DNA from 4 places in the Pseudomonas sp. R4-84 genome. Region 4 is predicted to be linked to each of the others. Evidence: predicted binding sites of a transcription regulator. Region 4 holds the regulator's gene; each other region holds the start of a gene.
What was found. The regulator FliA, encoded in region 4, starts transcription of late flagellar genes. The targets are predictions, from matches to a motif close to CTAAAGTTTNNNNNNNNNNNGCCGNTAA.

Region 1 (7,696 bases), 600 kb from region 4:
TCGGCCAGTTGCTCGGCCACCACCGCCGCCTGTTTCAACGGACGGGAAATGATGCGTGAGACGAACAGCGCCAATCCCAGGCCCACCAGCAGGGCCGCGACCAGCACGGCGATGATCGACAGGCGTGCGTTTTCATACAAGCGGGTGCCGTGCGCACTGGCGACGTCAGCGCCGGCCGCGTTGAGCTCGACAAGTTTTTGCAAGTCGTTGGTCACCAGGTCGAAGCGATTCTTGGATTCGCCCTTGAGCATCGCCTGGGCTTGCTCGGTCAGGTTCTGCCGGGACAATGCGAGCAGGTCTTTGCTGATTGCAAGGTAAGAAGCCCAGTCACCGCGGGTGGTTTCGAATGCCTGACGATCCTCAGCGCTGGAGAGCAGTTTCTCGTAAGTGCCCAGGCGCGTTTCGAAGGCCTTTTTGGCTTCCTCGGCTTCTTGCTCGAGGGTGACGCGCTCCTGTTCGGAGTCGGCGGCAATATGGCGATTCTCCTTGAGGCGATAGCTCGCCGCAAAAAAGCGCATGCCTGAAGCGGCGCGCATGGACGGCATCCAGTTCTCACGGATATCAAGAGCGGTGCCGTTCACCTGGCCCAGTTGGATGATCGAGAACACGCCCATGACGGCGGTCAGCGCCAACACCACGAGAAATGAAGCGATCAGTTTGGTGGCGATTCTAAGGTCGTAGAACCATTTCATTGGGGAATACCTCTCCATGGAGTGTTGAAGCGTCAGCGAGCGTTGGCTTGTTGTAATGGGGTCGAGTTGTAGCGGTTTTCTATTTGTGCGATCTGGGTGAGCAGGGCCGGTACGTCGAGGATCAACGCCACGGCGCCGCTGCCCAGAATGGTCGAGCCGCTGATGCCGCGCAGTGCGCCGAACAGCTTGCCCAGGGGCTTGATCACGGTCTGGAATTCACCCAACAGGTCATCCACCACCAGCCCGGCCTTGAGTTCGGCGTAGCGCACCACCACCACGTTCTGCCGGCGCGAGGCCGGACCTTCGTGATGAAAGTGATCGCGCAAGTACACCAATGGCAGCACCTCGCCCCGCAGGTCGAGGTAGCCTTGTTCGCGGCTGGCGATGCCATCGTCTTCGCTCAGCTCGATGCATTCCTGGACCATGTCCAGCGGAATGACATAGGTGGACTGGCCGATGCCGACCAGGAATCCGTTGATGATCGCCAGGGTCAGCGGCAGTCGGATGCGCACCACGGTGCCCTTGCCCGGCTGGCTGTCCAGGTCGACCGTGCCGCGCAGCAGCGTGATGTTGCGCTTGACCACGTCCATGCCCACGCCGCGCCCGGACAGGTTGGTGACGGCCTGGGCGGTGGAAAAGCCCGGTTCGAAAATAAGGTTGTAGATTTCCTGGTCGGTCAGGTTCGCGCCCGCTGCGATCAGCCCACGTTCGTGGGCTTTTTCCAGGATGCGGTCGCGGTTCAGGCCGGCGCCGTCGTCGGCGATTTCCAGCACGATGCTGCCCGAGTCGTGGTAAGCGTTGAGGTGCAAATGCCCCTTGGCCGGTTTGCCTGCCGCCAGCCGCGCCTCAGCGGTTTCGATGCCATGGTCCATGGCGTTGCGCAACAGGTGCATCAGCGGGTCGCCGATCTTTTCCACCACGGTCTTGTCCAGCTCGGTTTCCGCGCCGCTGATGATCAGATCGATGTCTTTGTCGAGCTCCTGGCTGACATCGCGCACCACCCGACGAAAGCGGTTGAAGGTCTCGCCGATGGGGATCATGCGCAGGCGCAAGGCGCCGTCGAGAATCTCCTCCACCAGCCCGGATACCGACGAGGTGGCTTCCTGCAATGGGTCGTTCTGGCAGTTACGGGCCAACAGGCTGGCGCCGGCGCTGGCGATCACCAATTCACCGACCAGGTTGATCAGTTCGTCGAGCTTGTCGGCATTGACCCGGACGTACGCGCCGTCCTTGGTTTTACTGTCACTGACCACGGCCTGCTTTTCAGGCGCGACCTGGGCAGGCATGCGCGGGGTCTTGCGTTGGTCCGGCATCAGCTCGCCCGTGGTGACCATGGCGGTGCTTTCGTCGCTCTGTGCCTGGGATGTCGCGACCTCGCCGATGCTTGCCTGGGCCTCGACGTCTTGGGCGACGATTTCGATCGCACAGTCTTCCCGGACGAAATCGAACACTTCATTGATCGCGGTATAACCGGCGGCGGAGCGGAACGCGATGTCGAAGCCCAGGTAGCAGGATTCAGCATCCCAGGTGTCGATGGCCGGCATCGCCTCGGTGAGCGTGGTGATGTCGACGATTTCACCCAGGGTCTGCAAGTAGCGCAGGAACGACAAGGGGTCCATGCCGTTGCGGAACACGTCCTGGCCGAAGCGCAGGGAGATGTGCCAGAGGCACGCTTCGGCTGAGCCGGTTGGCTCGGCTTGGGTTTCCCGATCCGGTTCGGTCGCGGTCGGGGGCGCCTGGTACTCCTGCAGGAGCTGGCACAGTTCCATTTCCCGCGCCAGGGCAGGGGGCTGCAACGTCGAGCCCTGGTTGGCGACCACGTCGATCAATTCGAGCATGTGGTCGCCGGACTTGAGCAGCACCGCGATCAAGCCAGGGTCCACCGCGACGCTGCCCTCGCGCAGGCGATCGAGCACGTCCTCGACGATGTGGGTAAAGCTGACGATCGGCTCCAGGCCGAACAGTCCAGCCGACCCTTTGATCGTATGGGCCGCTCGGAAGATCGCGCCGATGGCGTCATCGTCGCCGGGGTCGTTTTCCAATTGCAGCAACGATTCTTCCATCGCCTGCAGTTGTTCACGGGCCTCGACGATGAAGGTTTGTTGTGCCTGATCGAGATTGATGCTCACGCTCATATCCTTTGTCGTGTCCGACGTGTTGCAAAGGGACTACGCAACCAGGTTGCACAGCGCCAGTGTTTCGGTGACGGCTTTGCTTGGGTCGGCCACCGTCAGTTGGGTCCCGGCCTTGGGCGCCTCGCGCTGAACCATCAGCAGCAATTGCAGGCCGGCGCCATCCATATCGGTGATCTGCGACAGGTCCAGCACCATGGCGGGCGTGGCCCCCAACCGTGGCAGCAATTGCGCGGCCAGGTCGGCGGCGGTGTAGATCGTCAGCTCGCCGTCGATCTGCACCTGCGCGGTGTCATTTTCTACTTCGTACAGCAGCGGCATTGAAGCCTCCAGCCATCAGGGAAGAATCAGCTTGGACACCGCCGCCAGCATCTGCGCTGGCTGGAACGGCTTGACCACCCAGGCCTTGGCGCCTGCGGCCTGGCCCTCTTGCTTCTTCGATTCCTGGGACTCGGTGGTGAGCATGATGATCGGCGTGAACTTGTAGCTGGCCAGTTTCTTGACCTCCTTGACGAAGGTGATGCCGTCCATGTTCGGCATGTTCACGTCGCTTATGATCAGGTGCACTTTCTGGCCGTTGAGCTTGCCCAGTGCATCCTTGCCATCGCTGGCCTCGATCACGTCGTAGCCGGCACTTTTCAACGCGATGCCGACGACCTGCCGAACGCTCGCGGAGTCGTCGACAACCAATACATTTTTCGCCATGAGGGGCTCCTAAAAGAAGGTTATTTCCTGTGAAGTCTGTTGCGCGGCCGAGTCGCCGTGATGGTTGCGGCGTTGCTCGTCGGTGGCGTAGGTGGTTTCCATGCGCGCCAGCCATTGGCGGGCGTCGATGGAGATGGCCTGTTCGGGCGACTGGCTGGCTTGCTGCATGTGCACATGCAGGTCCTCGATGTTGTCGCGCACGTGGCTGAGGATCTGGCTGACCCGATCCTGGAATTGCAGGCTGACCAGCACTTGGGTGAGTTCGTCTCGAATACCGAAACTCTCCCGTTGCAACATGTCGGCCGAATCGGCGAGGCGGCCGGTGACGCTCTGGAAGCGTTCGAGCACGCGTTGGATGCTGCCTTCGGACACGGCCACGGACTGGCTGTCCTGGTCGGCGCCGCTGGAAGCCGCCTGCACCAATTGGGTGATGGCGGTGTTGATGACATCGACCTTGGCCGACATCTGTTGGCCGGTCTCGCTGGACTTGCTCGACAGGGCCCGCACGGCATCTGCCACTACCGCAAAACCGCGTCCGGCTTCGCCTGCGCGGGCGGCTTCGATGGCGGCGTTGAGGGCCAGCAGGTTGGTCTGGGCGGCAATCGCAGCGACATCCGCGGCCATGGTCCGCAACTCGCCAGTGTAGGCCGTCAGGTTGCGCACTTGGGCCAAGGTTTCATCACGGCTGGCCTGGGTGCACTTCAGCGAATCGATCACCTTCACCAGTTCGCCTTCGCTCTGCGCCAGCACCTGGACGGCACCGCCACCACCACTGCCCGCCAACTCGCCAGCGGCCAGTTGCGAGGCTTGTACGGTTTCTTCGAGACGCGAGGAAATGCCGGTGAAGCGGCTGGTCAACGAGACGATCGCGGTTTCTGTCTGCTGCCGTGAGCTTTCGACTTGCTTGGCCCAGATCGGCATCGCGCCGAGGATCACTTCGTTGAGTTGCGCGCTGCTTTTGTGAGCGCCATGGTCGGCGGCTTGCAGTTCATGATGGGCGATGGCCGCTGCGGCCACCTTGTCCAATTGCAGGCGCTGCGAGCGCGCGCCCCAGATACCGGCACCCACGCCAAGGACCAGAAGCACAGCACTGAAACCGATGTTTTGAGCGCTCGTGCCATTGAGTACCAGCAGCCCTGCGCCGGCGATGATGGCAACGATCAAGGCGTGCCAGGAGGTGTGCGTCTGGGATGTGGCAAGGGAATGGTCGTGGGAATACGACATCATGGTTCGGTCCTTGAACAGTATTGCTGACAGGATATTTGCGAATAACTGGTTATCTGCAAAGTCGACCCGGTCTTGAGGACCAGTCGTCCGGTTTTGGAAAAAAAGTGGCACATTGCTATCGCAGAATAGACGAGATCCTGGAAATGTCGAGGTGGCCTGACCTGTGGAAGAAATCACGATGAACCTCAACAGTGTTCGTCAGATCATTCTGTGAAACACAATGAAAGGATTGAGCTAAATTACCCGCACCAGTTTTCGAACCTGCCATCGAGCCCTCATGCCCACCCAGCCTCTCTGGAAAACCTACCTGCTGTTCTTGGCCCCCATGGTCTTGTCCAATTTCCTGCAATCGATGTCCGGTACGCTCAATAGCATCTACATCGGCCAAATGCTCGGCACCCAGGCCCTGGCGGCGGTGTCGGGGATGTTTCCCATCGTGTTTTTCTTCATCGCGTTGGTGATTGGCCTGGGCGCGGGGGCAGGGGTCTTGATCGGGCAGGCCTACGGCGCCGGCGAGACGGGAACCGTGAAGGCGATTGCCGGCTCGACGCTGCTGCTGGGGACAATCATCGGACTGACGGCGGCAATCCTCGGCAGTGTTTTTGCCCGCGAGGGGCTGCAAGGCCTCGGAACGCCCGCCGACGTGCTGGAGGATGCGGTGTCGTATGCGCGGGTGATGATGTGGATCCTCCCGATGCTGCTGGTGTTTGTGCTTTTCACCCAGCTATTGCGTGGTGTCAGCGATACCGTTTCGCCGTTGCTGGCGTTGCTGGTGTCCACCAGCGTTGGGATGGCGCTGACGCCGGCGTTGATCCGGGGCTGGCTGGGGTTGCCGCAGATGGGCATCCAGAGCGCGGCGCTGGCGGGGCTGGTGGGCACCGCGTCGGCGATGGCGATGCTGGCGTGGCGCCTGAATCGACGGGCCCATGCCTTGGCGCCGGATCGGGCGCTGTTCGCGGCGATGCGCCTGGACAGGGATATCCTCGGCAAAGTGCTGCGCATCGGCCTGCCCACCGGATTGCAGATGGTGGTGATCTCGCTATCGGAGTTGGTCATCCTGGCCCTGGTCAATCGCCACGGGTCCCAAGCCACGGCCGCCTATGGCGCGGTGACGCAGATTGTCAGTTACGTGCAGTTCCCGGCGCTGTCGATTGCCATCACCGCGTCGATCCTCGGCGCCCAGGCCATCGGCGCCGGACGCCTGGAACGCCTGGGGCCGATCCTGCGCACCGGGATGCTGATCAACGTCTGGTTGACCGGTGGGCTGGTGCTGCTGGGGTACCTGTTGTCCCGCTGGTTGCTGGGCCTGTTCATCACCGACCCGGCGGCGCGGGTCCAGGCCGAGCACCTGTTGCACATCATGCTATGGAGCCTTTTGGTGTTCGGCTTCCAGGCCATCATCGGTGGCATCATGCGCGCCAGCGGCACGGTGCTGATGCCGGTGGCGATCTCGATTTTCTGCATCATCGGCGTGCAAGTTCCGGTCGCCTACCTGCTGGACGCACACTTCGGCCTGCAAGGGGTGTGGATGGCGTTTCCGGTGGCTTACCTGAGCATGCTGTTGCTGCAGACGCTGTATTACAAACGGGTCTGGCAGCACCAGCGGATCGAGCGGTTGGTGTAACCGGCCCGACATGGAACCCTTGGGGGGCAAGCTCGCTCCCACAGGGTTAGTCACCTTTTCCGATTTACGAGGATCCCGATGTCCGCAGAACTCCCCACCGTCGCCTACCGTGCCTTCCTCTTCGACATGGACGGCACGCTGCTCAATTCCGTCGCCGCCACCGAGCGGATCTGGACCCGCTGGGCCATGCGCCATGGCCTGGACGTGGCTAAATTCCTGCCGACTATCCATGGCGTGCGCGCCGTCGACACCGTTGCCCGCCAGAACCTGCCAGGAGTGGATGCCCAGGCCGAGGCCGCGCAGCTCACCATCGAAGAAATCGAGGACGTGGAAGGGGTGGTCGAGGTGCCCGGTGCGCTGGGCTTTCTCAAGAGCCTGCCGCCGACGCAATGGGCGATTGTCACCTCGGCGCCGATGGCCTTGGCTTTGCGTCGCATGGAAGCGGCCGGGATTCCGCTCCCCGACGTGATGGTGACCGCCGAGGACGTGAGCGCCGGCAAGCCGAATCCAGCGTGCTACCTATTGGCCGCACAACGCTTGCAAGTTGCTCCGCGGGAATGCCTGGTGTTCGAGGACGCAGAAGCCGGAATCAAGGCTGGCGAGGCGGCGGGCATGGACGTGATGGTAGTGACGGCCACGCATACGCACCCGGTGGTGACGGTGCATTCGCAGATCGCGGATTACCGTGGGCTGAGCATTGTGGTGGACGATGGATTGATACGCGTCTCAAACCAACGCTAGCCCCTGTGGGAGCGAGCTCGCTCCCACATTTTTAACCTCAGCGATTTCGGGATCAGGTCACTACCCGATAGCACGGCACATACGCCGCGCCGCCCGGCAGTTTCATCCGGTGTTGCGCGACAAAGGCCTGGAGCAGGCGATCCAGCGGTTCCATGATCGCGGGATCACCATGGATCTCGTACGGGCCGTGTTCTTCGATCAGGCGGATGCCCTTGTCCTTCACGTTCCCGGCCACGATCCCCGAAAATGCCCGGCGCAGGTTGGCGGCCAGTTCGTGGGAGGGCAGGTCGCGGCTCAAGCCCAGGCTGGCCATGTTGGCGTGGGTAGGGTCGAACGGGCGTTGGAAACCTTCGTCGATTTTCAGCAGCCAGTTGAAATGAAAGGCGTCGTTGCGCTCGCGGCGGAACTGCTTCACTTCTTTGAGCCCCTGGGTCATCTGCCGCGCCACTTCGGCCGGGTCGTCGATGATGATCTGGTAGTGCTTCTGCGCGGCTTCGCCCAAGGTCGCGCCGACGAACGCGTGCAACTGCTCGAAATACGGCGTAGCGCTTTTAGGCCCGGTGAGGATCACCGGG
Region 2 (7,696 bases), 1.9 Mb from region 4:
GCTTGCCGTCGGTGGGCGCCAGTGGATTGCCAGCGCTGTCGGCGTAGGAGTTGGGGTTGAACGACTCCGAGTAGCTGATGTACGGGGCCAGGCCGTTGTCGAACAGGTACAGCGCTCCGACGCGGCCGGTGAGCTTGGTGCGCTTGTCATTGATCTCGGTGCCTTCAGGGCGACCAGCTTCGGCGATGCGGTTTTCATCCGAAGTTTCGACCCAGTCCTGGCGCAGGCCCAGGGAGAAGCGCCACTTGTCCATTTCGATCAGGTCTTGCAGATAGACACCGGTTTGCTCCAGGCGTCGCACGTAGCTGGTCGCGCTGACGTTGGTGATCGCCGAGTTTCCGTAGACCGGGTCGAAGGCGTTGATCGGGGCGAGGCTGCCGCTGGTCCAGTCGACCACGGTCTTGCGCCGCTGGTAGTCCGCGCCCATCAGCACGGTGTGCTTGGTCGCGCCGGTGAAAAATTCGGCCTGCAGCATGTTGTCGACGATGAACGAATGCAGCTTTTCATCGGCGCCGGTGTAGTAACGGTTCAACTCGTTGCTGGTGGGGCTGGTCCAGCCGAAGGCATAGACCTGATTGTTGGTGACGTCGGAGTCCAGGTACCGGAAGTTTTGCCGGGCGGTGAAGACATCGTTGAAACGGTGTTCGAATTGATAACCGAACGACTGCTGATCACGTTCGTAAACGTCGACGCCGGGCTCGCCTTCGAAGAAATTTTCCGAGATCCGCCGACCGTTGCGCGGGTGCAGTGCGCCGTCGGCCGGTACGCCGCCATGGTAGCCGCCGTCGGGTTCGTGCTGCAGGTAGGCTTGCAGGGTCAGCGAGGTGTCCTCGGTGAAGTCGATGCTGAGGGTGGGCGCCAGGGTGAAGCGCTTTTCTTTGTTGTGATCGAACTGGGTATCGGAGGTGTCCGCCAGGCCGATCAGGCGATAGGCGATGCGTTTTTCATCGTCCACCGGCCCGCTGAAGTCGAAGCCCACGCCGCGCTGGCCCTGGGTGCCGACGGTGGCCTGGACCTGGTGGTAGGCCTCATAAAGCGGTTTTTTGCTGGTGAGCGCCACCAGGCCGCCCGGAGAACTGCGGCCATACAGCACCGACGACGGGCCCTTGAGGATGTCGACGCGCTCGAGAAAGTACGGGTCGACCTGCATGGAACTGTAGGTGCCGCTGTCGCCCATGGACTTGAGGCCGTCGAGGTAGATGTTATCCACCGAGCCGTCGTTGAAGCCGCGCATGGCCACGTAATCGTAGCGATGGGTCGCACCGTAGGGGTTGGTCAGCACGCCGGGGGTGTAGCGCATCGCCTGGGATACGGTCTGCGCGCCCTGGTCGTCCATTTGCTCGCGCGTCACCACCGATACGCTTTGTGAAGTCTCTCGCAGGGCGGTACTGGTCTTGGTCGCGACTTGGCTGTGGGTGGCGTTGTAGCCCGCCATGCTGCCCAAGGCGTTACCCAGGGCGAAGCCCTTGACGTCAGTGGTCGGCAGCGCCAGTGCACTGTCCCCGGCCTGGGCCTGCAATACGTAGCCGCTGCCTTCCTGGCCGACCGCAATCAGCCCCGAACCGCTGAGCAACTGGTCCAAGGCCTGGTCCGCCGAGTAGTCACCTTTGAGCCCTGGCGACTGGCGGCCAGCGGTTTGCTCGGGGGTGCTCGCCAGGGTAATCCCGGCCTGGCGCGCGAACTGATTCAGCACCTCGTTCAACGGGCCTGCCGCGATGTTGTAGCTCTGACGGCTGGCCGTGACGCCGTCCTGCGCGGCGACAGCGAGCATCGGCACGGCGCTGACGCCCAGCGCGGTGCTCAGCAGTGCGGCGTGGACGGCTTGGCGCAAAGGGCTGGTTTGCGAGGAACAGCCGAAGGAGGTCTTGAGGGTTACGCGCTCAGTCATTTTGGGTTTCCGTTGGAGTCGCTGAAGGCAGATAAGCGTTGCTTACTGTCCTAGCCGGACGCCCTCGCAAAACCCGCCAAAAAAAATCAGGCCGCACGTTCCACCGTGACCCACCAGCGGGTTCGATAATGCAGCTGCACGGGCAGCGTGCGGGGGAGCACGGCGAGCATTTTGTCGATGTCATCCAGGCGGAAGACTCCGGACAAGCGCAGGTCCGCGGCCGAGGCGGCGCATCTCAGACAGCCCCGGCGGTAGCGGCCGACCTCGTTGAGGAAGTCTTCCAGGCGCATGTTGCGCGTCACGATCAAGCCGTCCGCCCAGGCGCCGGCGTCCATGTCCAGGGGCGGCGCCAGGGTCGCTGTCGATGAACTGACGAGGTAGCTTTGCCCTGCCTCCACGTGGATCGGCGCGCCCTCGCTGTTGCGATGTGAGCGAATGGCGACCCGGCCGCTGGTGACGCTCAGGCGCGTGCAGCCGCTGTCCTGGCGCACGACGAAGCGCCCTTCCAGTCCTTCGAACAGACCCTCGCGGCTTTTCACCAGCAGCGGGCGTCCTGGGTCTCGGCCACAGGTGACCATGATTTCGCCGCGGGTCAACGTGATCAGACGCTGGCTGGCGGTATAGTCGAGGTCGGCGGCGCTGCGGGTGTTGAGTTCAAGTCGTGTACCGTCCGGCAATTGGAAACCGCGTCGTTCGCCCGTGGCAGTGGCGAAGTCGGCACGCCACGGCTGCCAGCCTAGGTCCTTGCCCAGCCATGCGGCGGCGCCCACCACGGCGACGCCGGACAACAATTTCAGGGCCTGGCGTCGACCGAGGCGCTGGGCGCTGGCCTCCAGGGTGTCGAGGGCAATATGAGCACTGGGCACGGCGCGCAGGTTGGAGGTGAGTTCGCTGTGCAGCGATTGCACCCGTTGCCAAGCCAATTCGTGATCGTGATGGGCGATGCGCCAGGCGTCGCACTGTTGGCGAAGGATCGGATTGGCGGCATGGTTGCGCAGGCGCAGCAGCCAATGGATCGCTTGCTTGACCACCAGTTGCGAAGGACCTCGACCGCGCGATGGCGGGTCGATCGGCTCAATCTTCATAGCGCAGCACGTAGCAGTGATACAGCGCATCGGCGACGTACCGCTCCACCGACCGAAGCGAGATGCCCATTTGCTCGGCGATCTGCTTGTGGGTCATGCCGTCACACTGTGCAAGCAGGAACGCCCTGCGTACTTTCGGCTTGAGGCCGTCGAGCATGCGGGAAATGCCCTCCAGCAGTTCGAGGATCAGGGCTTGGGCTTCGGCACTTGGGATCTGGGCCTGCGGCAGATGCGCGATGGTTTCGAGGTAGGCGCGTTCGATTTCTTCCCGGCGCCAGTGATCGATCACCAAGCCCTGCGCGATGGTGCGCAGGAAGGCGCGCGGTGCCGTGAGTTCCAGGCGTTCGGTGCGTTGCAGCAGGCGCACGAAGGTGTCCTGGGCCAGGTCAGCCGCATCGGCGGCGTTGCCCAGTCGGTGGCGCAGCCATGTGTGGAGCCAGCCGTGATGGCTGCAATAAAGCGCCTGTACTGCTAACTGGGGGGAGGACATGAGCGCAATAGCCTGATATCACAAATGATAATAGGTCGCATTGTCATAAGCGTTCATCAAATTTGCAACCACCGTTCGACGCAGGCTGTGTGATGTTGGCAATCATCTCGTCGGACAATTGAACAAGGGCCTAATCTTTTCCACGGGTTGGCCGACAGAAGGGTATGCGTGCACCAAAATGGAGCGGATCCAATCTCCAGCTCTTGCGGCTACATGGAACTGCCAACCGGAATGCACCCCCATCCCCTGCATAAGAAGTCCCTCCATGAATCTTAAGTTCAGCCACAAAATCCTCTTGGCCGCCTCAGGTGTGGTGGTGTTGGCTTTTGCCCTGTTCACGCTCTACAACGATTACCTGCAACGCAATACCATCGGTCGCAGCCTGGAATCCTCCATCGAGCAATCCGGTGACCTGACGGCCAGCAGCATCCAGAACTGGATGAGCGGGCGGGTGCTGGTGTTGGAAAACCTGGCTCAGAACATTGCGCACCAAGGGGCGGGCGCCGATTTGCCAGGGCTCGTGGACCAGCCGGCGTTGACCTCGAACTTCCAGTTCACCTACGTGGGCCAGAACACCGGCGTGTTCACTCAGCGACCTGACGCGAAGATGCCCGACGGTTACGACCCGCGTCAGCGCCCTTGGTACAAACAGGCCGTGGCCGCCGATAAAACCATGCTGACCCCACCCTACGCGGCGGCAGTGGGCGGCCTGGTGGTGACCATTGCCCTGCCGGTCAAGCACAACGGTGAATTGTTGGGCGTGGTGGGCGGTGACCTGAGCCTGGAAACCCTCGTGAAAATCATCAACTCCGTGGACTTTGGCGGGATCGGTCATGCGTTTTTGGTCAGCGGCGACGGCCAGGTCATCGTCAGCCCAGACAAAGACCAGGTAATGAAAAACCTCAAGGACATCTACCCCGGCACCTCTGTGCGCATCGGCAAGGGCATCCAGGAAGTCGAGCTGAACGGGGAGGACCGCATCCTTTCGTTCACCCCGGTGGCAGGTTTGCCGGGCGCCGAGTGGTATATCGGCCTGTCGATCGACAAGGCCAAGGCCTACGCACCGCTGAGCCATTTCCGTACGTCTGCGTTGATTGCGATGTTCATTGCAGTGGCTGCGATTGCGTTGCTGCTGAGTCTGCTCATCCAGGTGTTGATGCGCCCGCTCACCACCATGGGCCGCGCCATGCAGGACATCGCCCAGGGTGAAGGCGACCTGACCCGGCGCCTCGTGGTGCAGGGCAAGGACGAATTCGCGGTATTGGGAGGGTCGTTCAACCAGTTCGTGGAACGTATCCACGCGTCGATCGCCGAAGTGTCTTCCGCCACGCGTCAGGTGCATGACCTGTCGCAACGGGTGATGACGTCTTCCAACGCCTCCCTGGTTGGATCGGATGAGCAGAGCGCGCGCACCAATAGCGTGGCCGCCGCGATCAATCAGTTGGGCGCCGCGACCCAGGAAATCGCCCGTAACGCCGCCGATGCCTCGCAACACGCCAGTGGCGCCAGCGAGCAAGCGGACGATGGTCGTCAGGTGGTGGAAAAAACCATCCAGGCGATGACCGAGCTGTCACAGAAAATCAGCCTGTCGTGCACCCAGATCGAAACCCTGAACGCCAGCACCGACAACATCGGGCACATCCTGGATGTGATCAAGGGCATCTCCCAGCAAACCAACTTGCTAGCCTTGAACGCCGCCATCGAAGCGGCCCGTGCCGGTGAAGCCGGACGTGGTTTTGCGGTGGTGGCCGATGAAGTGCGCAACCTGGCGCATCGCACCCAGGAGTCGGCTGAAGAGATTCACAAGATGATCACCTCGCTGCAAGTCGGCTCCCGTGAAGCGGTGACCACGATGAACGCGAGCCAGGCTTCCAGCGAGGAGAGCGTGGAAGTGGCGAACCAGGCCGGCTTGCGCTTGGTCAGCGTGACCCAGCGCATCGGCGAGATCGACGGCATGAACCAATCCGTGGCCGCCGCGACCGAGCAACAGACAGCCGTGGTGGAGACCCTCAACATGGACGTCACGCACATCAATACGTTGAACCAGCAAAGCGTCGCCAACCTCAACGAAACCCTGAAGGATTGCGATGCCTTGTCGCAGCAGGCCAATCGATTGAAGCAACTGGTGGACAGCTTCAAGATCTGACGGACCCGATCCCCCGTGGCGAGGGAGCTTGCTCCCGCTGGCCTGCGCAGCAGGCCCCTGCAAGCCTGCAGGCGGACCGCGTTGGCTGGCTTTACGCCTGCTGCGCAGCCGAGCGGGAGCAAGCTCCCTCGCCACGGGTGTGGGTTGTCTGGGCTGATGCCATCGCGAGCAGGCTCGCTCCCACAGGGTTTTTTGGTCAGGCGAACATCTTCACCACATTTCCCATCGCCTCATCGGCGAACCCTTGCAGGAAATCCCTGAACCCTTCCCGTGTGTGCGCCTCGGTGTGGTCGGCGATGATGGTCCAGGTGGCGCGGCAGCGGCTGTCTCCCAGGGGCTCGACGCGCATCGCCGCCCAGAGGTTGTCGATGCCGAGGGTGTTGTAGATCAGCGTCCAGGTCATGTGCATGCCCTGGTCATCGCGGCTGTTGAGTTGCTCCACCACTAGGTTTTGTCCGTCGCGGAAGAATTTCTTGCGCAGCGAACGCACGCCGTCGCCAGTCATTTCGATGTATTCAAGGGCTGGAATAAAGCGGTTGAACCCGCCGAAGTCGCCCACCACTTCCCAGACGCGCGCGGCGTCGGCGGGCACTTGCACCGAGGTTTCGACATGGCAGGCTTGAGGGTTCTTGATCAGGGTGTCGGGTTGAAAAGCACTCATGGTCTTGCTCCTTGCGTGGGGTTGGGTTGCTTCAGATGAAATCGATGGCCTTGAGGTAATCAGCACCGCGGCGCAGCAGGGCCGGGGACTTTTCCGGGTAACGGGTGCCCATCTGCCTCACGCCGGACCGGGCGTTGTCATGGCGGATCAGAGAGATGTCGCCGATGTCTTCTTCGAAGCCGTTGAGGTAGAAACCCAGCACGCCGAACAGCGCGTTGTCGGTATCGACCCGCGCCAGCTGCTGTTGCCAGTCCGCGACACTGACCAGCGCGAATTCCCGGCCACTGTCGCGGAACGACGCCACATAGGCGTCCCAGCTCAAGGGTTCGGGGTTGTGCAGGTTGAACACGGCCTGGTTGGGTTGGTAACGGCTGGCGTGGAAGGCGATGAAACGTGCCAGGAAGTCCACCGGCATCAGGTCGAAATTGAGCGACAGATCCGGCACCTGGCCGAGCTGGATCGATCCCTTGAGCATCAGCATCAAGCGGTTCTTGTGGGGCTGGCAGACCCCGGTCTGGCTGTTGAAGCTGATGTTGCCGGGACGGAACAGATTGACCCGGACGCCAAGGTCCCGGGCCCGTTGCAGAATCCGCTCGCCGACCCATTTGGACAGGTTGTAGCCATTCTTGATGTAGATCGGCGGTGTCCTTGCTGCTGGCTGCTCCAGCACCTGCCCATTAGCGTCCAGGGTGCTGGAGGCCGACAGCGTCGAGACGAAGTTGAAGATTTTCTTGCTGCGCCCTTCGCACAGCCGCAGGCATTCGAAGATGGGCTCGACGTTGTCCCGCGCCAGGGACTCGTAGTCGAGCACATGATTGACATGGGCGGCGTTGTGCACCAACGCGCCGAACGTGCTGTCGATCCGCTGGTAGGTGTCGTCCGGCAAGCCCAGTTGTGGCTGGGTGATGTCGGCGGCGTAGACGCTGACACGGCTCAGGTCCAGATGCTCCAGGCGATTTTCCCGCAGGGCCTGGGCGAACCGCTGGGCCGCGCTTTGCCCGCCGGATTCACGCACCAGGCACGCCACTTCCGTGGCCCCCCACGCCAGCAACGCTTCGACGATATGCACGCCGAGAAAACTGTTGGCGCCGGTCACGACCACTTTATGCACATCACCGCTCTGGCTGATGGGCAGTGGAGCGAGGTTGAGTTCGGCTTCGGCGTCGATGAAAGCCTGGGGGCTCAGCGAGGATGCATCGCTCTGGTCGGGGGCATCGAGCAACTTCGCCAAGGTGATCAGCGTCGGTGCTTCGATGAAGCGGTTGATCGACAGGCTGCGACCGAACGTCTGCCTGAGACTCAACAGCAGCTGCGAAAGCAGGATCGAATGCCCGCCAAGGTTGAAAAAACTCTCGTCGATGGCGATGTCCTCGGCTGGCAACTGCAGCAGCTCGGCCCATAGCTGTCGGAGCTGGGTTTGCAATGC
Region 3 (7,696 bases), 1.4 Mb from region 4:
CGGTCGGTGCGCAAGTGCAGGCTGAGGATTTCCATGGCCACGCGCTCGGCTTCGGCGTCTTCGTTGCGGCAACGGATCACGCGGATCTCGTCGCCGTGGCCCATCTCGCTCCACAGTTGTTTTTCGAACTCATGGGGGTTGTTGGAAATCAGCACGTTGGCGCAGCGCAGGATCCGGCTGGTGGAGCGGTAGTTCTGTTCCAGCATCACCACTTTGAGCGACGGGTAGTCTTCCTTGAGCAGCATCAGGTTTTCCGGCCGCGCGCCGCGCCAGGCGTAAATCGACTGGTCATCGTCGCCCACCACGGTGAACTGGTTGCGTTTGCCGATCAGCAGTTTCACCAGCAGATACTGGCTGGCGTTGGTGTCCTGGTATTCGTCCACGAGCAGGTAGCGGACCTTGTTCTGCCATTTCTCGAGGATGTCGGCGTGGTCCTGGAACAGTTTGACCGGCAACAGGATCAGGTCGTCGAAGTCCACCGCATTGAACGCCTTGAGCGTGCGCTGGTAATGGGCGTAGACGATGGCGGCGGTCTGTTCCTTGGGGTTGCGGGCGTTTTCCAGTGCTTCGGGCGGCAGGATCAGGTCGTTTTTCCAGGCGCCGATCATGTTCTTGATCTCATCCACGCCGTCGTCGCCGGAATATTCCTTCTGCATGATGTCGGTCATCAGGGCCTTGACGTCGGCCTCGTCGAAGATCGAGAAGCCCGGTTTGTAGCCCAGCCGCGCATGTTCCTTGCGGATGATGTTCAAGCCCAGGTTGTGGAAGGTGCAGACCGTCAGGCCGCGACCTTCGCCGGCGCGCAGCAGGCCGCCGACCCGCTCTTTCATTTCCCGGGCGGCCTTGTTGGTGAAGGTCATGGCGACGATGTACTGGGCGCGGATGCCACAATTCTGGATCAGGTGCGCGATCTTGCGGGTGATCACGCTGGTCTTGCCGGAGCCTGCACCGGCGAGCACCAAAAGAGGGCCGCCGACATAGTTCACGGCTTCTTGCTGCCGGGGGTTGAGTCGGGACATGACAGGGTTCAGGGAGTCGTTTGCGAAATGGGCCGGCATTTTAACAGGCTCTGAGAATTGTGCTTCCCTGTCCGACTTGTGACGTTGCGCATCATTGCAATTGCCGCTTTCGTCACTTTCCCTCAGGATGCGGACGGAAATTGGTTCCAACGTTCGTTTTTTGGGATGAAAAACCTTCAAAAGCGGGTATCTGAGAACCATTGGCATTGGTGATTGCCCATCGGCGCGTCATAATGCCCCGCGCCTACCACCTTGCAGAGTCTAGGGAGTCAGCTTGTCCACGCCTGTCGAACCCTTGCGTTTGCTGTTGTTGGCCGAAACGCCTGAGTGGTCAGCGATATTGCGCGAGTGCCTGGCGCCTATGGGGCCCTCGGTCGTGTTGATCAGCGCCCCGAACTGGGACTCGGTCAGCAGCTTGTTCGAGGACAACCGCAACGCGGTGCTGCTCACCGTTGCCGCCCTGCAGCCGGCACCGGGTCGTTGTCGTTTGCCGACAGTTCTGTTGCTCGAGCATGAACCTTCGGTTTCCCCGGATGGCGTCAGCGACTGGCTGGTGCGCGACGCCCTCGATGAGGCGACCCTGCGTCGTTGCCTGCGTCACGTGCGCGAGCGGGGGATGCTCGAAAACACCCTGCAACGGCTCGCCGAGCAGGACCCGTTGACAGGCATCGCCAACCGCCAGGGTTTTCAGACCTTGCTGGCGGCTCGCCTGGCTGAAAACGAAGGCCGTGGCCTGGCCCTGGGTCACCTGGACCTCGACAATTTCCGCCACGCCAATGACGCCCTCGGCCACCAGGCCGGCGATCGGCTGATCCTGCAGGTTGTCTCGCGGCTCAAAGGCGCGCTTGAGGCCGGTGATCAGCTGGCACGGCTGGGGAGCGACGAGTTCGCCTTGTTGATAGACACCCGCCGGGCGCCCCAGCGAGCGGAGTGGATGGCCGAGCGCATCATCGAAGCCATGGCCGAACCCTACTGGGTCGACGGTGAAAGCCTGTTGATCGGTTGCAGCCTGGGCATTGCCCACGCCCGGGCGCAAGCCGGTGCGGACCCCTTGATGTGGCACGCCCACATCGCCATGCAGCAGGCCAAGAGCACCCAAGGCTGCACCTTTCATATTTTCAACGAGCGCATCAACCGCAACGCCCGCAGCCTCGCCGACCTGGAAAGCGAGCTGCGGCGGGCGTTGCGACGTGATGAGCTGGAATTGCATTACCAGCCTCGGCTGAACCTGGCGGATGGCACGATTGTCGGCCTCGAAGCCCTGGTGCGCTGGCGCCATGGCGAGCGCGGCTTGTTGCCACCGAGTGAGTTCGTGCCGCTGGCCGAGCAGAGCGGGCTCATCGTGCCGTTGGGTTACTGGGTGATTGCCCGGGCCCTTCGGGACATGCAGGACCTGCGTGAACGTGGGCAGGCGCCGTTGCACATGGCGATCAACCTTTCGTTCCGGCAGTTCCAGGACAGCCAGTTGCTGCCGACCCTGAGCCGGTTGATCGCCGAGCGGGGTGTCGAGGCCCAATGGCTGGAGTTCGAGCTCACCGAAACCGCCGTGATGCGTCGCAGCGAACTGGTCAAACAGACCATGGATGCCCTGGGTCGCCTGGGGGTACGGTTCTCCCTGGATGATTTCGGCACCGGATTCTCCTCGTTCGTGCACCTCAACAGCCTGCCCATCGCCCTGCTCAAGATCGACAAGAGCTTCGTCGGCGGCATGGAGCAGCGCGAAGAGAACCGCAAGCTGGTCCACGCGATGATCAACCTGGCCCATAACCTCAACCTCGAGGTGGTGGCTGAAGGCGTCGAGACCCGCGAGCAACTGGAGTTGCTGCGCGGTTTCGGATGCGACCAGGTGCAGGGGTTCCTGATCAGCAAGCCGTTGCCGCTGGCGGAGTTGGTTGAATACCTGATGTCCGAGGGTGATCAGCAGTCGATGCTGGAAATCAGCTAACCCAAAACCCGGTGGGAGCGAGCTCCCACAAGGGGCTTTGTTTCATTTGGCCTGGATCGCTTCGAAACCTTGCTGTCCCGGCTCGCTGCGAATCATCCGCTTCATCTTCCACTCGAACGCCAACGTCAGGCTCACCGCCGCGCAGGCCAGGCCCAGGGCGAGGCCCCACCAGACACCGGTCGGGCCCCAATGCAAATGGAACGCCATCCACCACGCCGCCGGCGCGCCGATCAACCAATAGCAAGCCAGGCCCACCAGGAACGTGGTCTTGGCGTCTTTCAATCCGCGGATGCAACCCATCGCAATGGTTTGAGTGCCGTCGAACAGCTCGAACCACGCCGCCACGGCCAACAGGCTCACCGCCAGGTCGATGACCGCCCGGAACGCCGGGTCCTCATGGTCCAGGAACAGGCCGATCAATTGATTCGGCAGCAGCCAGAACACCATGGCGAACGCCAGCATGGCGGCCGCGCCAAAACCAATCCCGACCCTCCCGGCCAGGCGCGCCATGAGCAATTGCCCGGCACCGTAATGCTGGCCGATACGCATGGTGATGGCGTAGGACATGCCCGCCGGAACCATGAAGGCCACCGAGACGATTTGCAGCGCGATCTGGTGGGCCGCCAGCGGCGTGCTGCCCATGGTGCCCATGCACAGGGCGGCGAATGCGAACAGGCCGACTTCCACCGCGTAAGTGCCACCAATCGGCAAGCCCAGTCGCCACAGTTCCTTGAGGTATTGGCGATTGGGTCGCGACAGGCCGGCAAGCAATGGATAAGCGCGGTAGGCCGAGTGCCGATGAATGTGCCAGGCCAGCGTCAGGGCCATGCAGTTGGCGACGATGGCCGTGACCAGGCCGATCCCCATCAGGCCGAGCTTCGGCAGGCCGAACATGCCGGTGATGAGCGCATAGTTGAGAAGGAAGTTGGCCACCGTGCCGCCGAGGCTGATCACCATCACCGGCGTGGCCCGCCCGATGGCGCTGGTAAAGCCACGCAGGGCCATGAAACTCAGGTAACCGGGCAGGGCGAACGGCAGTGCCAGCAAAAATTGCCCGGCAGAGAGCACGTTGGTTTCGGTCTGGCCGAACATCAACAGCACCGGCTTGAGATTCCACAACAGCAGGCCCGCCACCAGCGCCATCAACCAGGCCAGCCATAATCCGGCCTGGGTCAGCCGGGTGGCGCCTTCGATGTCGCCCGCGCCCTGGCGGATCGCTACCAGGGTGCCCACCGCCGCGATCACGCCGATGCAGAAAATCGATACGAATGAATAGCTCGCCGCCCCGAGCCCGCCGCCTGCCAGGGCTTCGGGGCTCAGGCGAGCCATCATCAGGGTGTCCGTCAGCACCATCAGCATGTGCGCCAACTGCGAAGCAATCAACGGTCCCGCCAGGCGCAGGATGGCCCAGAGTTCGGTACGCACAGGATGCCGCATGATCATCACACTCCATGTTCCAGCAAGGCAGTAAGACGAAGATTCTCGGCCCTCCCGCCGGATTGCACAAAAGGATAAAAAAGATCGCTGGCATGATTAAAACTCATGCTGGATGGGTTTCTGGTAGGGTTTGCAAACCACGCCATGGAGCTTTTGCGATGTCTCGCCGTCTTCCTCCGCTTTATGCGCTACGGGCATTCGAAGCCGCGGCGCGCTACAGCTCGTTTACCCGCGCCGCCGAGGAGCTGTCGATCACCCAGAGCGCCGTCAGCCGGCACATTCGCACACTGGAAGATCACTTTGCCTGTCGACTGTTCCAGCGCAGCGGGCGCAACCTGCAACTGACCGAGTCGGCGCGCCTGCTGCTGCCGGGCGTGCGGGAGGGCTTCATGGCGCTGGAGCGGGCTTGCCACACATTGCACGGAGAAGACGGCATCCTGCGGATGAAGGCGCCATCGACCCTGACCATGCGCTGGCTGCTGGCGCGCCTGAGCCGCTTTCGCCATCTGCAACCGGGCAACGAAGTGCAGCTGACAAGCGCCTGGATGGACATCGACTCGGTGGATTTCAATACCGAGCCTTTCGATTGCGCAGTCCTGCTGGGCAATGGGCATTTCCCTGCGGACTGGGAGGCCAGCCTGCTGTTTCCCGAGGAGTTGATACCGGTCGGCGCTCCGAACCTGCTCAATGACCAACCCTGGGATGTGGCGCGATTGGCCAAGGCCGAGCTATTGCATCCCACTCCGGATCGCCGCGACTGGCGCAATTGGCTGCAGCGCATGGGCTTGGCGGACAAAGTCTCGCTCAGGGGCGGTCAGGTGTTCGATACCCTGGAACTGGGCATGATCGCGGCCGCGCGCGGCTACGGCGTATCCATGGGCGATTTGTTGATGGTGGCCGAGGACGTTGCCCAGGGGCGCTTGAGCCTGCCATGGCCAACCGCTGTCGCCAGCGGCGAGCATTACTACCTGGTCTGGCCGAAAACCCGGCCCGGGGGTGAACGTTTGCGCCGGCTCAGCGACTTTCTCCAGAGCGAGGTGAAGGCCATGCAACTACCTGAGGTCAAGCGCCTGGGCTGAAACGTTGCAGTCGCCGTGCTAGCCACTTGGTATTATTCCTTCCAAAGCCCTCAAGTATTCGGCGTTACGGCCGAAGGTGAACATAGAACCTTCGTTCAGAAAGGGCCAATACCTACCTCATCGAATCAGATGCCGAGCGTGCGATGTGATCAAGATGATCCAGTCTCTCGGCCAGGAGCCGTCATGTCTCAACCTCGTGCCCGGATCGCCTCACAGCTAGGCCTTGCCCTTGCCGTGATACTGGCGGTCGTGATCTCCGGCAGTACTGTCTTTGCCTTGCGTTCGCTTGACGCTGCAAACCTTTCTACCCGTGAAGAGCATCTCGCGAGCGAAGCGCGACTGATGGCCGATCAGCTCAACACGTTCCACAGCACGTTGCGCGAAAGCACCCAACGGCTGGCGGGTCTGTTCGAAAAGCGTTTCAGCGCCGGTTTGAGCGTGCATCCGGACCAGCCGGTGACGGTGGCGGGCGTTCAGACGCCTGGCTTGAGCCTTGGCAGCGAAGTGTTGAACAACAATTTCAAGGAAGTGGATGATTTCAAGACGATGACCGCCGGCGTGGCCACGGTATTCGTGCGCAGCGGCGACGATTTTGTCCGCGTCAGTACATCCGTCAGCAAACAGGACGGTACGCGCGCCATCGGTACTGTGCTCGACCGCGCCGGACCGGCCTACGGCCCGGTGATCAGCGGCCAAAGCTACATTGGCCGGGCGTTGCTGTTCGGGCGCTTCTACATGTCGCAGTACACGCCTGTACGTGATGGCAGCGGCAAGATCATTGCCGTGTTGTACGTAGGATTCGATTACACCGATGCGCAGAATGCGCAGTTCGAAAACCTCAAGCGCTTCCGAATCGGACAGACCGGTTCGCTGGCGTTATTGGACGAGCAGAACAAATGGTTGGTGCCGCCGGCCGGCGTGCAGGCGCTGGACCGTGCTACCGCGGCCATCACAGCGTTGGTCAAGAAGCCTGGCAAGGGTGCTTTCTGGGACGACACCGCGGAGGAGTTCTATAGCGTTGCCGTGCCGTTCGAGGGCGGGCCCTGGTCGGTCGTGGCGAGCATGCCGAAAACCGAGATCAACGCAGTGACCTGGAACGTCGGTACGCAACTGGCGATCGGCAGTTTGCTGGCGATGTTGCTGGCGGTCGGTGCGGCGGTATGGCTGTTGCGCAGCAAACTGGCTCCCCTCGGTGACTTGGTGCGTCAGGCCGAAGCCTTGGGCGCCGGCGACCTGAGCGTGCGCCTGAATGTGTCGAGCCACGACGAGATCGGCCAACTGGCCCGTGCGTTCAACCAGATGAGCCAAGCCTTGTCGACCATGGTCGAGCACATTCGCAAAGCCTCCCAAGAGGTCAACAGCCGTGCCCAGGCGCTCTCCGGATTGTCCAGTGGCGCCTATGAAGGGATGGAGCAACAGTCCGGCGAGATCACCAGCATGGCCGGGGCGGTGGAAGAATTCAGCGCCACCTCCCTGAACATCGCCGACAACATGGGCAATACCGAGCGCCTGGCCCAGGACAATGCCCAACAGACTCGCATCGGCCGTACCTCGATGGACGAAGCGTCATCGTCCCTGGAACAGATCGCGGGCGCCTTGAACAGCACTGCAACGGTCATCAACACGCTGGGCCAGCGCTCCCAGGAGATCGGTGGCATTGTCGGTGTGATCACTTCGATCGCCGAGCAAACCAACCTGCTGGCGTTGAACGCCGCCATCGAAGCTGCACGGGCGGGCGAGCAGGGTCGTGGTTTTGCCGTGGTAGCTGACGAGGTTCGGAGCCTGGCCTCGCGCACTCGCCAGGCCACTGACGAAATTTCCGGCATGATCAACAGCATCCAGCAGGAAACCGGCAACGCCATCAGCACCATGGAGAAGGGCAACCTGCTCATGCAGGAAGGCTTGTCGCGTAACGCCAACGTGGCCTCGGCCCTGGCGCGTATCGATGAGCAAAGCCGCTCGGCCGGCCAGCAATTCGCCGCGATCACTACGGCTACGCAGGAGCAAAGCAGCACCGCGACCCTGCTCAGCAGCAACCTGCAGAGTATTGCCATGGCCAACAGCGAACAGCGCGAAGTGGTTTCGAACCTGGCGATCACCGCCAAGGAACTGGAAAAACTGGCGCAGGACCTTCGCAAAGAAGTCGATCGGTTCCGCTGAGACCGTCCCCTCACGAGCAAGCCAACCCAATCCCGTGGCGAGGGAGCTTGCTCCCG
Region 4 (7,696 bases):
CATGTCGCTGGGCATCGCGTCGCCGCTGCCGAACAGCAGGCTGGAGTTGAGTTCGATCTCGACCCACAACTCGTTGCCACGCACGGTCATCTGGTTGGAGCTGATCAGGTCGCCGAACGCCGAACTGATGTCATCGGCAATGCTCTTCAACGGATCGCTGCCACCGGCAATGCCGGCGTCGACCTGTTCGCTGTCCTTGACCAGCGGCTTGGCCGGGGTCGTCGTCTTCGGACGCTCTTCGCCGATGGGAATCGGCTTGAGGGCGCGGTCCGAATCGGTAAAGACGCCGATCAACGCTTCGGAAATGACCTTGTACTTGCCTTCGTTCACCGAAGAGATCGAATACATGACCACAAAAAACGCGAACAGCAGCGTGATGAAGTCGGCATAGGAAACCAGCCAGCGTTCATGGTTGACGTGTTCTTCACGATGTCTGCGACGCGCCATCTGCCATTTCCCCCATCAGTCCATGAAGCCCTGGAGCTTCAACTCGATGGAACGCGGGTTCTCGCCTTCGGCAATCGACAGGATCCCTTCCAGCAGCATTTCGCGGTAGCGCGATTGGCGCAACGCAATGGATTTGAGCTTGGCCGCGATCGGCAGCAGCACCAGGTTGGCGCTCGCCACGCCGTAGATGGTGGCAACGAATGCCACGGCAATGCCGCTGCCCAGTTGCGACGGATCGGCCAGGTTGCCCATCACATGGATCAAACCCATGACAGCACCGATGATACCGATGGTCGGCGCGTAGCCCCCCATGCTCTCGAACACCTTGGCCGCTTCGATGTCGCGGCTTTCCTGGGTGTAGAAATCCACCTCCAGGATGCTGCGAATCGCTTCGGGTTCGGCGCCGTCCACCAGCAATTGAAGGCCCTTGCGCGAGTAGCTGTCGGGTTCGGCATCGGCCACCCCTTCCAGCCCAAGCAGGCCTTCCTTGCGGGCGGTCAGGCTCCAGTTGACCACGCGGTCGATGCCGCCGGCCAGGTCGACCCGAGGTGGAAACAGAATCCACACCAGGACCTGCATGGCGCGCTTGAAGGCGCTCATCGGCGACTGCAACAGCGCAGCGCCTACAGTGCCACCGATCACGATCAACGCGGCCGGGCCGTTAGCCAGCGCACCGAGATGACCGCCTTCCAGGTAATTGCCACCAATGATGGCGACGAACGCCATGATGATGCCGATCAGACTGAGCACATCCATTACAGGCACGCCTCGATCAGATGTTTACCCATGTCGTCCAGGCTGTAGACCGCGTCAGCCAGGTCGGCCTTGACGATCGCCATGGGCATGCCGTAGATCACGCAACTGGCCTCGTCCTGGGCCCAGATCGCACTGCCGCCCTGCTTGAGCAGGCGCGCACCCTCGCGGCCATCGGCACCCATGCCGGTGAGCACCACCGCCAGAACTTTGTCGCCGTAGGATTTCGCCGCGGAACCGAAGGTGATGTCTACGCAAGGCTTGTAGTTCAAGCGCTCATCGCCCGGCAGGATTTTCACCGCGCCACGGCCGTCGATCATCATCTGCTTGCCACCCGGTGCCAGCAGCGCCAGGCCTGGACGGAGGATGTCGCCATCCTCGGCTTCCTTGACGCTGATGCGGCACAGTTTGTCCAAACGTTCGGCGAACGCCTTGGTGAATGCGGCGGGCATGTGTTGGATCAGCACGATCGGAGCCGGGAAGTTCGCTGGCAGCTGGGTCAAGACCCGTTGCAGCGCAACCGGGCCGCCCGTGGACGTGCCGATGGCGACCAGTTTATAGGCCTTGCGCTTGGGCGCTGGCGACGACGGGCTGGCGGGCGCCGGGCGAGCGGGCGCCGGCGCAGGAGCACTGCGAACCGGCGCCGAACTGAAGCTGCTCGACGCAGAAGGCGCAGGCGTTGGTGCTGGCGCAGCAGCCGGCACTGACGCCGGTGCGCTGTAGGCACTGACGCGGCGGTTACTGCGGGAAATACTGTGGACCTTCTCACATAGCAACTGGCGGACCTTGTCCGGGTTGCGCGAGATGTCTTCAAAGTTCTTTGGCAGGAAGTCCACCGCCCCGGCATCCAGCGCATCGAGGGTGACTCGGGCGCCTTCATGGGTCAGGGACGAGAACATCAAAACCGGGGTCGGACAGCGTTGCATGATATGCCGCACTGCCGTGATGCCGTCCATCATCGGCATCTCGTAGTCCATGGTGATCACGTCCGGCTTGAGCGCCAGGGCCTGATCGATCGCCTCTTTGCCATTGGTCGCCGTACCGACGACTTGAATGCTCGTGTCCGCTGAAAGAATTTCCGAGACGCGGCGGCGGAAAAACCCCGAATCGTCCACCACCAGGACTTTAACTACCATAAACACTCCGTTAGACAAGGCGCGGCGTCGGGCCGCGCCCCTCCAGAATCAAATACGCCGAGCGGCGTAGCGCTTGAGCATGCTAGGCACATCGAGGATCAACGCGATGCGGCCGTCGCCGGTGATGGTGGCGCCGGACATGCCCGGGGTGCCCTGGAGCATCTTGCCCAACGGCTTGATGACCACTTCTTCCTGGCCCACCAACTGGTCGACGACGAAGCCGATCCGCTGGGTGCCCACCGAAAGGATCACCACATGGCCTTCGCCCTGCTCCACATGAGCGGCAGAGCTGACCAGCCAGCGCTTGAGGTAGAACAGCGGCAGTGCCTTGTCCCGTACGATGACCACTTCCTGGCCATCGACGACGTTGGTGCGCGACAGGTCGAGGTGGAAAATCTCGTTGACGTTGACCAGCGGGAAGGCGAACGCCTGGTTGCCCAGCATCACCATCAGGGTCGGCATGATCGCCAAGGTCAACGGGACCTTGATGACGATCTTCGAGCCCTGGCCCTTGGTCGAGTAAATGTTGATCGAACCGTTGAGCTGGGAAATCTTGGTTTTCACCACGTCCATGCCCACGCCACGACCCGACACATCGGAAATCTCGGTCTTGGTCGAGAAGCCCGGAGCGAAGATCAGGTTGTAGCACTCGGTGTCGCTCAGGCGATCGGCCGCGTCCTTGTCCATCACACCGCGTTTCACCGCAATGGAACGGAGCACGTTCGGGTCCATGCCCTTGCCGTCGTCGGAGATCGACAGCAGGATATGGTCGCCTTCCTGCTCGGCGGCCAGGATCACCTTGCCGCTGCGGACCTTGCCTGACGCTTCGCGCTCTTCCGGCGACTCGATGCCGTGGTCGACCGCGTTGCGCACCAAGTGGACCAGCGGGTCGGCCAGGGCCTCGACAAGGTTCTTGTCGAGGTCGGTCTCTTCACCCACCAGTTCCAGGTTGATTTCTTTCTTGAGCTGGCGAGCCAGGTCGCGAACCAGGCGCGGGAAGCGCCCGAAGACTTTCTTGATCGGCTGCATCCGGGTCTTCATGACCGCGGTTTGCAGGTCAGCCGTGACCACGTCGAGGTTCGACACGGCCTTGGACATGGCTTCGTCCTGGCTGTTGAGGCCCAGGCGCACCAGGCGGTTACGCACCAGCACCAGTTCGCCGACCATGTTCATGATCTCATCCAGCCGCGCGGTGTCGACGCGAACGGTGGTCTCGGCTTCGCTCGCCGGTTTTTCGGCGGGCGCGGCGGAAGGCGCGCGAGCCGGGGCTGGCGCCGCTGCGGCGGCAGGCTTCGGGGTTTCGGCTTTCGGTTCCGGCGCCTTGGCGGCCGGCTTCGGCGCGGCCTTGGCGGCGGGTGCAGCCGTGGCGGCAGCGGCAGGCGCGGCGGCGGCCGTGCCGACTTCGCTGAACTTGCCCTTGCCATGCAGCTCGTCGAGCAGCGATTCGAATTCGTGGTCGCTGATCAAGTCGCTTCCGGCTGCCGCTGCCACTGGTTTGGCCGGGGTCGGCGCCGAAGCGATGGCCGAATCCAACGCGTCGACGGCAAAGTTGCCCTTGCCATGCAACTGGTCGAGCAAGGCTTCGAATTCGTCGTCGGTAATGTCGGAGTCATCCCCCGCTGCCTTTGGCGCAGCCGGGGCCGCCGGCGCTACGACCGCATCGGGGGCGAACTGGCCCTTGCCATGCAGTTGGTCGAGCAGCGATTCGAACTCATCGTCGGTAATTTCATCGCTGGCAGCGGCATCGGCGGCTGGCGCAGCGGGCGCGGCCGGAGCCTCGGCTTCGGCCTTGACGGCGTTCAGCGAGTCCAGCAGCGATTCGAATTCATGATCGGTGATGTCGCCCGATTCTTGCGCAACCGGTTCTTCGACCACAGGCTCGGCAACGGGCATGGCCTCGTCAGCCGACTGCGGCTCGGCCAGGCGCGACAGCGCGGCGAGCAGCTCGGGGGTGGCCGGGGTGATCGGCGAGCGCTCGCGCACTTCGCTGAACATGCTGTTGACCGCATCCAGGGCCTCGAGCACCACGTCCATCAGTTCCGAGTCGACGCGACGCTCACCCTTGCGCAGGATGTCGAACACGTTCTCGGCAATGTGGCAGCACTCCACCAGCTCATTGAGCTGGAGGAAGCCGGCGCCTCCTTTTACAGTGTGGAAACCGCGAAAAATTGCATTGAGCAGATCCGCATCATCAGGTCGGCTTTCCAGCTCGACCAGCTGTTCGGATAGTTGCTCTAGAATCTCGCCGGCCTCAACCAGGAAATCCTGAAGGATCTCTTCATCGGCGCCGAAGCTCATTAATGGCTGCTCCTAAAATAGGGCTAAAACTTAGAATCCAAGGCTGGACAGCAAATCGTCCACATCGTCCTGACCGGACACAACGTCTTCTCTTTTATCGGCATGAATCTGCGGACCTTCACCCTGAGAGAGATGTTTTTGTGGATCTTTTTCGGCAAGCATCGCTTCACGGTCGTGTTCGATACCTGCAAAGCGGTCGACCTGGCTAGCCATCAACACCAGTTTGAGCAGGTTGCTTTCCACTTCGGTGACCAGTTGGGTCACACGCTTGATCACCTGGCCGGTCAGGTCTTGATAGTCCTGGGCCAGCAGAATGTCGTTGAGGTTGCTGGCCACGGCGCGATTCTCAGCGCTGCTGCGCGCCAGGAAACCGTCGACCCGACGGGCCAGCTCCCGGAACTCCTCGGCGCCGACTTCGCGACGCATGAACCGTCCCCAATCGGTGCTCAACGCCTGGGCTTCCTCGCTCAGGCCGTTGACCAGGGGCGTTGCGCTTTCCACCAGGTCCATGGTGCGGTTCGCTGCGGCTTCGGTCAGCTTGACCACATAACCCAGGCGCTCGGTGGCGTCGGTGATCTGCGAGACTTCCTCGGCCTGCGGCATGTTCGGATCGATCTGGAAATTGACGATCGCGCTGTGCAGTTCACGGGTGAGCTTGCCGACTTCCTGGTACAGACCGCGATCACGGGTCTGGTTGAGCTCATGAATCATTTGAACCGCATCGCCGAAGCGGCCCTTTTCAAGGCTGTCTACCAGTTCGCGGGCATGTTTTTTCAGGGTCGATTCGAAATCGCCCATTGAAGATTCGTTGTCCATAGCTCCCCCGTGGCGCCGTTAACCGATGCGTTCGAAGATTTTTTCGATCTTCTCTTTCAACGCCTGGGCCGTGAAGGGTTTGACCACATAGCCGTTCACACCGGCCTGGGCCGCTTCGATGATCTGCTCGCGCTTGGCTTCGGCAGTGACCATCAGCACCGGGAGGTGCTTGAGTTTTTCGTCGGCGCGCACGTGGCGCAGCAAGTCGATACCGGTCATGCCAGGCATGTTCCAGTCAGTCACCAGAAAGTCGATGCTCCCGCTGTTGAGGACCGGAATGGCGGTTGTGCCATCGTCGGCCTCGACCGTGTTGGTGAACCCGAGGTCACGCAACAGGTTTTTTATGATCCGCCGCATCGTTGAGAAGTCATCAACGATGAGGATTTTCATGTTCTTGTCCAATTCGACCTCCAAGCAGTCTTAAACGCGCCCAGCACCTGGACGCGCCATTTCAATCAATCCGGCACAACACTCGACAACGGTATGGAGCACAACGGATGGAGACTGGCCCGGCATACGCCATGCCAGCCCCGCTCGCAGCGTCCCCACACTGCTCGTCAGCGCGCTCGCCACTCCCCCAAACGCCCCCGCAAGCGGGCCGCGCACTGGCTATGTAACTGGCTGACCCGCGATTCGCTGACCCCCAGGACCTCACCGATTTCCTTGAGGTTCAGCTCTTCGTCGTAGTACAGCGCCAAGACCAGTCGCTCACGCTCCGGCAAATTGGCAATCGCATCCGCCAGGGCGCTCTGGAAACGTTCATCTTCCAGGTCGCGCGACGGCTCCATGTGAGCACTCGCGCCGTCCTCGTGCAGCCCTTCGTGTTCGCCGTCCTGCAACAGGTCGTCGAAACTGAACAGGCGACTGCCCAAGGTATCGTTCAAAATCCCGTAATAATCATCGAGACTCAACTGGAGTTCGGCCGCAACTTCGTGATCTTTAGCGTCTCGCCCGGTTTTCGCTTCAATCGCACGAATCGCGTCGCTGACCATGCGGGTGTTGCGATGCACCGAACGCGGCGCCCAGTCGCCCTTGCGGACCTCATCGAGCATCGCCCCGCGGATACGGATACCGGCGTATGTCTCGAAACTGGCGCCCTTGCTCGCGTCGTATTTATTCGACACTTCGAGCAGGCCGATCATGCCCGCCTGGATCAAGTCCTCGACCTGGACACTGGCCGGCAAACGCGCCAGCAAGTGGTAGGCGATGCGCTTGACCAGTGGCGCGTAACGCTCGATCAATTCGTACTGGGCGTCCCGTGCCGATTTTTTGTAGAGATGGTTGTAACCGCTGGCTGTCATAACACGGGCCCTGCTGTTTGTTGCACGAGACGCTCGACGAAAAATTCCAGATGCCCACGTGGGTTGGCCGGCAGCGGCCAGGTGTCGACCTTCTGGGCGATCGCCTTGAACGCCAGGGCGCATTTGGAACGAGGAAAAGCTTCATAAACGGCACGTTGCTTCTGGACAGCCTTGCGTACGCTTTCGTCGTAAGGCACTGCGCCGACGTATTGCAGGGCGACGTCCAGGAAGCGATCCGTGACCTTGGTCAACTTGGCGAACAGGTTGCGTCCTTCCTGTGGGCTTTGGGCCATGTTGGCCAGGACGCGAAAGCGGTTCATGCCATAGTCGCGGTTAAGCAGTTTGATCAGCGCGTAGGCGTCGGTGATCGACGTCGGTTCGTCGCAGACCACCAGCAACACTTCCTGGGCGGCGCGCACGAAACTGACCACCGAGTCACCGATACCGGCAGCCGTGTCAATCACCAGCACATCGAGGTTGTCACCGATGTCGCTGAAGGCCTGGATCAGGCCGGCGTGCTGCGCCGGGGTCAGGTGAACCATGCTCTGGGTGCCGGAGGCGGCCGGCACGATGCGAATCCCGCCGGGGCCTTGCAACAACACGTCGCGCAATTCACAGCGCCCTTCGATCACGTCCGCCAGCGTGCGCTTGGGTGTGAGCCCCAGCAGCACGTCAACGTTCGCCAGGCCCAGGTCGGCGTCCAGCAGCATGACCCGTCGGCCAAGCTCTGCCAGAGCCAGGGACAAGTTCACTGACACGTTAGTCTTCCCGACGCCACCTTTGCCGCCGGTCACCGCGATCACCTGTACGGGATGCATGCTGCCCATGTTCGTTCTTTACCTTGTCTTACTTAGACGGAGGCCACATTACTGGCTGCGCGTTCACATACGGAACAATGCATGGCAGACCATCGATGTAGGTACAAAAAATATTCATGAATACCTC

Region 1: a site for FliA is predicted at 4,806-4,833, ahead of M1D68_RS10395 (methyl-accepting chemotaxis protein). Genes of this name have one in related genera too.
Region 2: a site for FliA is predicted at 3,594-3,621, ahead of M1D68_RS24470 (methyl-accepting chemotaxis protein). Genes of this name have one in related genera too.
Region 3: a site for FliA is predicted at 5,530-5,557, ahead of M1D68_RS00815 (methyl-accepting chemotaxis protein). Genes of this name have one in related genera too.

The regions. Positions count from the first base shown of each region.
Region 1 covers NZ_CP096390.1:2,234,879-2,242,574, forward strand. Annotated here, with positions in the region: gene M1D68_RS10375 (methyl-accepting chemotaxis protein) at 1-692, opposite strand, end outside; gene M1D68_RS10380 (chemotaxis protein CheA) at 725-2,821, opposite strand; gene M1D68_RS10385 (STAS domain-containing protein) at 2,861-3,145, opposite strand; gene M1D68_RS10390 (response regulator) at 3,161-3,529, opposite strand; gene M1D68_RS10395 (methyl-accepting chemotaxis protein) at 3,539-4,756, opposite strand; gene M1D68_RS10400 (MATE family efflux transporter) at 5,034-6,380, shown strand; gene M1D68_RS10405 (HAD family hydrolase) at 6,459-7,121, shown strand; gene ppnN (nucleotide 5'-monophosphate nucleosidase PpnN) at 7,174-7,696, opposite strand, start outside.
Region 2 covers NZ_CP096390.1:5,420,953-5,428,648, reverse strand. Annotated here, with positions in the region: gene M1D68_RS24485 (TonB-dependent siderophore receptor) at 1-1,888, opposite strand, end outside; gene M1D68_RS24480 (FecR domain-containing protein) at 1,975-2,973, opposite strand; gene M1D68_RS24475 (sigma-70 family RNA polymerase sigma factor) at 2,963-3,463, opposite strand; gene M1D68_RS24470 (methyl-accepting chemotaxis protein) at 3,729-5,609, shown strand; gene M1D68_RS24465 (SRPBCC family protein) at 5,806-6,270, opposite strand; gene M1D68_RS24460 (amino acid adenylation domain-containing protein) at 6,302-7,696, opposite strand, start outside.
Region 3 covers NZ_CP096390.1:188,879-196,574, forward strand. Annotated here, with positions in the region: gene rep (DNA helicase Rep) at 1-1,019, opposite strand, end outside; gene M1D68_RS00800 (putative bifunctional diguanylate cyclase/phosphodiesterase) at 1,294-2,964, shown strand; gene M1D68_RS00805 (NorM family multidrug efflux MATE transporter) at 3,007-4,407, opposite strand; gene M1D68_RS00810 (LysR substrate-binding domain-containing protein) at 4,560-5,480, shown strand; gene M1D68_RS00815 (methyl-accepting chemotaxis protein) at 5,664-7,640, shown strand.
Region 4 covers NZ_CP096390.1:1,633,923-1,641,618, reverse strand. Annotated here, with positions in the region: gene motD (flagellar motor protein MotD) at 1-447, opposite strand, end outside; gene M1D68_RS07710 (flagellar motor protein) at 463-1,203, opposite strand; gene M1D68_RS07705 (protein-glutamate methylesterase/protein-glutamine glutaminase) at 1,203-2,336, opposite strand; gene M1D68_RS07700 (chemotaxis protein CheA) at 2,385-4,634, opposite strand; gene M1D68_RS07695 (protein phosphatase CheZ) at 4,665-5,450, opposite strand; gene M1D68_RS07690 (chemotaxis response regulator CheY) at 5,469-5,840, opposite strand; gene fliA (RNA polymerase sigma factor FliA) at 6,008-6,751, opposite strand; gene fleN (flagellar synthesis regulator FleN) at 6,748-7,578, opposite strand; gene flhF (flagellar biosynthesis protein FlhF) at 7,695-7,696, opposite strand, start outside.